4 regions of the Enterococcus sp. AZ128 genome follow, and region 3 is predicted to be linked to each of the others. Evidence: riboswitches for the same ligand, from Rfam matches in the RefSeq annotation. Region 3 holds a riboswitch; each other region holds the start of a gene.
What was found. Region 3 has a riboswitch for magnesium ahead of mgtA (magnesium-translocating P-type ATPase). Riboswitches for the same ligand answer to the same signal wherever they lie in the genome.
Positions count from the first base shown of each region.

Region 1: another riboswitch for magnesium. It lies ahead of IGI38_RS17225 (ABC transporter permease subunit); the one in region 3 lies ahead of mgtA (magnesium-translocating P-type ATPase).
Region 2: another riboswitch for magnesium. It lies ahead of IGI38_RS17235 (LCP family protein); the one in region 3 lies ahead of mgtA (magnesium-translocating P-type ATPase).
Region 4: another riboswitch for magnesium. It lies ahead of IGI38_RS06865 (MgtC/SapB family protein); the one in region 3 lies ahead of mgtA (magnesium-translocating P-type ATPase).

Region 1 covers NZ_JBIORZ010000002.1:1,133,284-1,135,488, forward strand. Annotated here, with positions in the region: gene IGI38_RS17225 (ABC transporter permease subunit) at 1-953, opposite strand, end outside; M-box (ykoK) riboswitch at 1,135-1,304, opposite strand; gene IGI38_RS17230 (LysR family transcriptional regulator) at 1,609-2,205, shown strand, end outside.
Region 2 covers NZ_JBIORZ010000002.1:1,136,084-1,138,288, forward strand. Annotated here, with positions in the region: gene IGI38_RS17235 (LCP family protein) at 1-947, opposite strand, end outside; M-box (ykoK) riboswitch at 1,029-1,197, opposite strand; gene IGI38_RS17240 (Nramp family divalent metal transporter) at 1,621-2,205, shown strand, end outside.
Region 3 covers NZ_JBIORZ010000001.1:1,083,212-1,085,416, forward strand. Annotated here, with positions in the region: gene IGI38_RS05315 (PLP-dependent aminotransferase family protein) at 1-128, shown strand, start outside; gene IGI38_RS05320 (nitroreductase family protein) at 129-848, shown strand; M-box (ykoK) riboswitch at 898-1,062, shown strand; gene mgtA (magnesium-translocating P-type ATPase) at 1,388-2,205, shown strand, end outside.
Region 4 covers NZ_JBIORZ010000001.1:1,403,786-1,405,990, reverse strand. Annotated here, with positions in the region: gene IGI38_RS06880 (conjugal transfer protein) at 1-216, shown strand, start outside; gene IGI38_RS06875 (hypothetical protein) at 641-877, shown strand; gene IGI38_RS06870 (hypothetical protein) at 891-1,013, shown strand; M-box (ykoK) riboswitch at 1,096-1,265, shown strand; gene IGI38_RS06865 (MgtC/SapB family protein) at 1,403-2,086, shown strand; gene IGI38_RS06860 (GNAT family N-acetyltransferase) at 2,091-2,205, shown strand, end outside.

The sequences.
Region 1 (2,205 bases), on a different contig from region 3:
AGCGCCAAACTGACATACCATAAGGTTTTGAAAAAATTGCGTAGCTTTGCGACCAGCCGATACAGACGATCCAATTTGAAGAAGTACCAAATTTTAGGTAAATCGTAGAGCCAAAAGCTGCTGAACCTCGCAAAAGCTTTTGAAAATTGCTTGGTCAATGTTGCGTTTTTCAACAGGTGATAAACGATCGATTTAGGCGGCGTCGTACTTTCAACGTCTGTCTCATATTTGAAGTAATATGTTGCCCGAACCAAGGGCTGAAATACCAAAAAATTCAGGATCACTACATTCAGCAATAAGGCTAGAACTGCCCATAGACAAGCCTTGAAATCAGCACGTTCCAACGCAATTTGAATATACGAACCGATTCCTGGTAAAAAAAGCGTTGTATCTTTGGGAAGAGCGACAGATGCCTGTTCACTAGCAACCAAAGCAAACCAAGCCGCTGTTTGAGAAATAATCACGTTCCAAAGCAATCCCGGAATGGCATAAACAAATTCAAGTCGCCAAAATTTTCCCCAGGGATTGTATTTGAATTGCTCTGTGACATTAGACAAATCAGAAGGAATAACCTCCATGATTTGATACAGGGTCAACATGATGTTCCACGCCTGACCAGTGAAAACCGCAAAGACGGCGACACATTCAGCACCCAGCACATTTTCTGGAAATAACCCCAACAGCCAGGCAGTCGTAAACGTTAAGAACCCTAATAATGGTACGGATTCAAGAAAATTGACCAATGGCAGGATGATCCTTCTAGCGGTCTTGTACTTTACCGCCAGAAGGCCGAAAACAAAGGAGAACAGGAAGGACCAAAGCATCCCGACAATCATTCGAAACATCGTTCGAATGGAAAAATAGCCAAGATTTGCGACAGATAAAAAGTCATTCTGCTTGTTTGCTGTCGCTAAGAACTCCTCCGAGGGTAAGGTGTGAAGCGGGCGATTCATTTTTATCAGAGAAAAGATAAGAATGAATGCAAAAAGGGCCAAAATGAACAGGAAGGTGATATTTCCGACGATTTTTGTGATCCGTTCATTTTGCTTAGATGATACGTTTAAAACTTTCAATGTAAAAAACCTCCTAAATAATCATATTAAGGAGGTCGCCGAATAAATGAACAAGTCTATAAGGAAATCACGTTAATTGAGCTTTGGCTTTCTGAGACGTAAGAAAGGGATCTTCTAGTTATCTTGGGAAAGCCTTAATTCGACAATCCCTGCTTTACTCGTTACTGTCTCTCGACATTTCCGAGCGATAACCTGTGTTCTTCAGAGTAACCTCACCTAATATGATTATATTTTATTGTGCAAACTCATCATACTCGTGAAAAGTGATAAATCAATTGTCACTCAGGCCGGCAATGAATAGATGAAAGGGAAGCAGCCTTATTAATAAAGCTTTTTAGCAGCTTTTCGCTCTTTTTAGAAATGCTTTCCAGATTATTAAGATGCGTAATCGTTCCTCCTGATTTAGCGATAGGAATCCAATAATAGTTAACCTCCGTTGAAGAATGATTGTTATTTAATGTTTTTACTTGCCTAAAAGACAGTCACAGGAGCAAGATTAGGTTAACCTAAAATTTGCAGCAGGGATGTGAAAAAAATGTCGATTGAGAAATTAGAGTATTTCTACATTATCGCTAAATACAACAGCCTCTCAAAAGCTTCGCAGGAGTTGTATATCGGAATCTCCTCTTTGAGCTCGGCTCTTAAAAGTCTTGAGACTGAGCTTGGCTATGATCTATTTACACGTCATGGGAAGAAGTTAGTTTTGAGTGAAGAAGGCGAAAAAATTCTGCCTTTTGTAAAACGAATCATAGAGGAGGCCAAAAAGATTCAATTCCCTCTTTATCAAATGATTGATCGTCCGTCCTTTAAAGTAGGGATCAGCGATTCTGTTTTGATATTTGAAGCAGGGGAGTGTGCGTGCAGCAATGACAGCTATACGATCAACTATGTCAATGCCGCCCCTTTAGAATTGTTGAATCAGCTGAAGCAAAAGGAAGTCGATTTAGTAATAACCAGCAGTGTGGTTGATGACCCGCAATTTGAACGGACCTCTCTGATTCGCTCAAAAATATTGCTCGCCGCTAATGAATCTTTAGCAGAGAATGAACTGAGGCAGGCAGCCGCTGAGGATCTGGAAAAAATTCCTTTTATTGTTTTGACTGATCACCTCGGTCATCAGCAATTGACGCGA
Region 2 (2,205 bases), on a different contig from region 3:
GTTTTCTTGTCCCGGTCGTCCTTTTTATCAATTCCGAGGCTCACCCGCAGTTCATGACTGACATATTGAATGCTATCTGGATAAAGTTCCACCATACTGCGTCCTTGATTACTGAAGGTTCGCCAATCAAAGGTGAGCTGTTGTTTCCCATAGCTGTTATAAGTCAACCCGTTTTTTATTAGATCTATCAGCTGGTCTGTTGTGATATCGGTTTGAATATTATTATCAAAAGAATCAATGATTCCTGTCAAATTTTTAACAGCCGTCTTTGATTTTAATTTTTTGCCGACGGATTGAATGATCTCCTGTTGACGAAAGCCCCTCATTATATCGTTATCACTATGGCGTTCACGAGCGTAGGAAAGTGCTTTTGTACCGTCAACATGCTGTTTTCCTTCATCGAAATGGATTGATCCGGGCCCATCTTTTGTAACGCCGTCAAAGGAATGTTGGACATTGATGTCGATTCCGTCAATTGCGTCAATGAACTTAATGAAGGACAGAAAATTAAATACACAGTAATGGTCTATCGGGATCTTCAATAATTTTTCCACCGTATTAACAGAAGCGGTTGGTCCATTAAAGGTGTAGGCCGCTTCGATTCGTTGATTGCCATGATAGCTTTTGGCAGCGATCGGAACAAAGCTGTCTCGCGGTAGGCTGCAAAAGGTGAGTTTTTTAGTTTTGTTGTTGACGGTAATGACCATCATCGCATCGGTTCTAGTTGTTCCTAGTTTTCTTTCGATAGTATTGTCGAGTCCCATGACTAAGAAGGATTCCGTATCACGTCCTTTTGTCGTTTGATATTCGTTTTTGATCGGATGGTAGCCATTGTCCAAGGTTTTTCTTAAGTGTTGGTTGACTAATAGGAAATAGGCGGAGACGGAGATGGTGCACATTAATATCGCGGCGAGACTAAGCAGAATAATTTTTTGCGATCGTTTCATGGTAAGACTTCCTCTCATTGTTACTAAATTTTTATCAACAAAAAGGATCGCCTTCTTATGCACAACAAGAAGGCGATCCTTTAATGTCCTCTCATCGTCTGAGTTTTGGCACTATACAACGTAAAGAACAATCTTAGCTATCTTTAGAAAAGCCTTAATTCGACAATTCCTGTTTTACACATTGGCATCTTTCGATGTTTCTGCGCAATAGCTTGTGTTTGTATAGAAGCCTCACCTAACAAGGTTATACTAGCTGTCAGCTGAGTATATAATAACGAGAACCAGATAATAAAAACAGTCGGATAGTTTTTCTTAATAATATATTTAAAAAAGAATAGATAGAATAAGCATTGTTAAATTAGGGAAAAGGCTTTACGATAAAATCGAAAAGGCGAATTCCTACCTTATAAAAAAACGATAACATTAATATTTCCAATGTTTAAATAACGAAATTACCCTATCTAGAAATTGAGGTGAAGCTAGGATCTGTTGAGAAGCATCGCTTGAGAACATATACGCTTCACATAACAGTTTATACTCATCAACGAATTATTTCAGGTTCTGTACATCTACATCAGGCCATTGCATAAAAATGGAGCTTGCGATATTTTAGGTATGCCTAAAAATCTGTATATAAATTTTGAAAGAGGGTATTTACTTGAATGATTCACAGATGAATAATAAAAACACGGCGCACAAGAAGCATCATTTAGTGGAATATGCAAATGGGCCGTCGCTTGAGGAAATCAATGGCACGATTGAAGTTCCGAAAGATATGGGATTTTTGAAAACATTATTTGCCTATTCTGGGCCAGGCGCTTTAGTCGCTGTGGGCTATATGGACCCTGGAAACTGGTCGACATCGATTACTGGAGGACAAAATTTTCAATACCTTTTGATGTCGATTATTCTCATTTCTAGTCTGATTGCGATGCTGCTGCAATACATGTCCGCAAAATTAGGCATTGTATCTCAAATGGACTTGGCACAGGCGATTCGAGCCAGAACCAGTAAATCATTGGGCATCGTCCTTTGGATTTTGACTGAGTTGGCAATCATGGCGACAGATATCGCAGAAGTTATCGGAGGGGCTATCGCACTGTACTTATTATTTCATATCCCGTTGTTCCTTGCCGTATTCATTACCGTTTTTGATGTCTTACTGCTGTTATTATTGACTAAAATCGGATTTAGAAAGATCGAAGCGATCGTTGTAGCGTTGATTGTCGTCATTTTTATCATTTTCGCCTATCAAGTC
Region 3 (2,205 bases):
CTCCTGCATTTCTATTTAGTAATGATACAATGGCGATGAGGATAAATTACACTCGGTTAACAGAACAAACGCAAAAACAATTATTTATAAAATTGCAGGCTATTTCAAAGGAACTAAGGAGGAGCTAAATGGACGCATTAGAGATTATGAAGAAGCACAGAACTTATCGAAATTTTGATGAAGGTTATCAATTGCCAGATACCGACTTAGAAAAGATTTTACAAGCTAGTCGTCAAGCACCAAGTTGGATGAACGGGCAAATGTACAGCATCGTTGTAGTAAAAGATCTTGAAATACGCAAAAGACTTGTTGCGTTGAATCCTGGGAACCCTCATATGTTACATAGTTCAGTCTTTCTGATTTTTGTGGCAGATTTGAAACGCACACAAAAAGTAGCGGAGCATTATGGGGTCGATTATTTTATCAACAAAGGACTAGATCCATTGATTACTGCGATTACAGATACCGCTTTAGCATTAGAAAATGCAGTAATTGCAACGGAGGCTCTTGGATTGGGTTCTGTAGTAGTAGGATCAATTAGAAAAGATATATTGGAAGTAAGTAAATTGCTTAAACTTCCCGAATATGTATTTCCGGTTGCTGGTTTAAGTATTGGTAAACCAACTGTGGAAATGAGGATCAAGCCTCGTTTACCTGAAAAGGCTGTCATTCATTTTGACACTTATCAAGATTATGACTATAAATTGATTAATGAATATGATCAAACGATGGAAAAATTTGCTGAAGCTCGTGAAACAAAACTTTGGAGTAAAAAATTTGCAGACTACTTCAGTAACAAACCAAACAAGAAAATAGATGAGTTTCTGAAAATAAATAAATTCTTTTGAGCTAAAGTTTGACACTGGAAAGTAAGTAACATATAGTAGAAATGTAAATAAGAATAATTGTTAGGTGAGGCTCCTATATGGACACAGGCTGCTGCCCAAAAATGTCGAGAGACGCCAATGGGTAGAACAGGGATCATCGTGAAGGTGATTCATAACGTAGCTGACAGATTTTGTCTACGCCCTATAGTGCTAAAGCTCGACGATGAACATGAATGGATTTTCGCGCGTGCTCATTTTCGAGTGCGCGTTTTTTGATAGTCCGTGACTAGATTTTTGCAACTACAATAAGGATAAATAATTAGACTTGATATTGGGCTAAGGCGTAATTGGATGATAAGCGTACAAAACTAAAATCATTTTCTATTATATGGGAATTGTAATTTTAAAGTTTTGAGCGAACGATTAACCCTATAAAATATTTTGGAGTTATTCAAACAATTGAAAGGATGTGAGGAAGATGGACCATGAGGATAGTCGACCGAAGATTGAATATAATGGGGTGACTTTGGTTGTCCAGAAATTTAGGAGGAAAAACTATGATGAACAAAAAAAACCTTCTTGCTCGCAAAATCAATAAAGATCAAGAACTAAAGAAATTAGCGATTTTATCTGATCGCGACCTCTTCTTAAATCTGCGGACATCAATGCAGGGTCTGTCCGAAGAAGATGCGGAAAGCCGTTTGGAGGAATATGGTCCAAATGAAGTTTCTGCGCAAAAACCAACACCTGGAATTTTATTATTTTTACAAGCTTTTAACGATCCGTTTGTTTATGTTTTAGCTCTTTTAGCGATTGTTTCAGTGCTGACAAAGGATATTGAAGCAGCAGTAGTGATGACGCTTATGATTTTGGCTAGTGTTTTGATTACGTTTATTCAAGAATATCGTTCTCAAAAAGCTAGTATCGAATTAAAGGAAATGATCGAAAATACAGCGGCGATCACTCGAAATGGTGAAACGAAGGAAATCCCGATGGACGAAGTAGTACCTGGTGACATTTTGACGTTAGCGACTGGTGACATGATCCCAGCGGATGCTGTTCTAATTTGGACGAAAGACTTATTCGTCAATCAATCATCGTTAACGGGAGAATCAATGCCTGTCGAAAAGTACCTTGCGAAAGATACACTACTAACAGAAGAAACAACAGCATTGGATTTAACAAACCTAGTTTTTATGGGAACAGATGTGTTGAGTGGTCAAGGAAAAGCGATCATATTAAAAACAGGACAACAAACATTCTTTGGTGATATCGCAAAAAATGCAACCTCGAAGCGAGGAAAAACATCCTTCGATATAGGTTTAGCTAGAGTTAGCAAGCTATTACTCCGTATGGTGATGGTATTATTTCCACTTGT
Region 4 (2,205 bases), 320 kb from region 3:
TTGGAGTATTATGTTGAAAATAATGTGATTCAACCGATTAATACAAATCTTCAATTTGTAGAAATAACTAATCCTATTTATTTTGAAACAAAGAATTCGGTTCGAGTAAAAGTCATAGTGAAATATCTCGATGATGTTGAAAAGGTGACTCATGATTTTCAATATAACTTATTGTTATCTAAAGGAGAAAACTGGAAGATTACCAATTGCGAATAACGTTCTAAGATGAGTTCAAAAAGTATATAGGTAACCAATTATTGTAAACTTGTACAATATGTCGTAGTTGAGACATAATAAAGAAGTAGTGGTACTAACTATTTCGATAAAGTCCTTGAAAAATGAAAACGACAATATTTTAAAAAATTTATCAATTTTATGATGAAGGAGTCGAAACCAATAAACGTGTTGTGGCTGTCCTTATGCGTGGAATGAATTTATGCGCAAAAGGATTTCATCGACGCAAATCTTTTTATGGTAGAGTAAAAGCAATTGAAGAAATAGTAAAAGAAAATTTATTGAATCGACAATTTGAACAGAGCCAAATCGATGCTGTTTGGGTGACAGATATTACTTACATTCCTTGTAATCACTGTCGTCTCTATTTGTCCACCATATAGCAACTCGTAATCCACGTTGCTATATGGTGGATTCAAACATGAAAAAAGAAATTGTCATCCATCCATTACAAATTTATAAAGGAGAATTGCCTACGGTAATTTATTCCGGTAGAGGTAGCCAATACCGGTCTCTTGGCTATCAAGAGCTGTTGACCGACCACCACATCACACATTCAATGAGCCAACCTGGGACTCATATTAACGATGCCGGTAATCGAATGATCAATCAAACGAGAATTAATCGAACCCAACAAGCATAAAAGTAAAATAGAGATGAAGGTGTTGATTCAAGATTATTTAGAGGACTACTATCCAAATAAAAGAATCCATACAAAATTTATGATGACTCCTCGACAATTTGAGGCGAAGAAAATAAGTAATCTAACCGACTGTTAACTAAACTGTTGTAGGTCCCTACAAGTCTAAAACTATTTGTTGACAGAGCTAATTCATTTTGTTACTATTTCCATGAAAATAAAATATGATTTGTTAGGTGAGGCTCCTATGCAAACATAGGCTACTGCCCAAAAATGTCGAGAGACGCCAATGGGTAGAACAGGGATTGTCGAATACAAGGCTTTTCTTAAGGTAGCTAAGATGTTTGTCTTTACGTTGTATAGTGCCAAAACTCAACGATTAGATCGACGTCTTATTTTGTCATGTGATTTGATGATTTTAGAACGGTTTTTCGCGGAGTTTTTGTGCGAAAAACCGTTTTTTTATTTAACATATTCATTTTTATTTTTAATAATCTAGAGAGGAAGTGATGCTATGGATTTTTAATTATGTTGTTTATGAGTGTATTGGCAGGTGGATTGATTGGAATTGAACGTCAATGGCGAAAAAAACTAGCTGGAGTACGTACGATGGTTTTAGTTTCACTGGGGGCAACAATTTTTGTTTCTTTGTCTTCGACATTTACGACAGATACTAGCCCAACAAGAATAGCAGCACAAGTAGTTAGTGGGATAGGTTTTTTGGCAGGGGGAATCATTTTACGGGATGGTTTTAGCGTTACAGGTTTAAATACTGCTGCGACACTTTGGTGTACAGCTGCAGTAGGAGTAATGATTGGTGCGGGATCGATTAAAGAAGGTTTCTTGGCAGCAATTGTGATCACTTTTGTTAACATTGTGATACGTTTTATTTCTCATCGATTTGATCAAATTGCGGAAGTATATCGACCTGATACTATAGATAACGTGCAAAATTCCTTTTTGATCATTACAGGTAAAAATTCGTCCGAAGTTTCGCTAAGAACAGAAACTATCGCTCAATTAGATCGGTATTATTTATCATTCTGTCATTTTGTATGTCAAGACCTTGCCGGAGATATGGTTCAACTACAAGTTGAGCTTGAACCCGCTTCAAATATGGATCTGGCAATGAAGGAAATCATTGCTCATTTATCGAGAAACAAAGAGGTACTTGAAGTTTATCAGCTAATAAAGGAGGAAGAAACGTGGTAAAACAGTGTTTACTATAGTTAGATGGGATAGTCGAACTTATCGGGAAGCGATTATTCTGCGAAACGAGTTATTGAGAGCTAGCGCGGGGCAACCCTATTTGACAGCCTCGCCTATTAGTG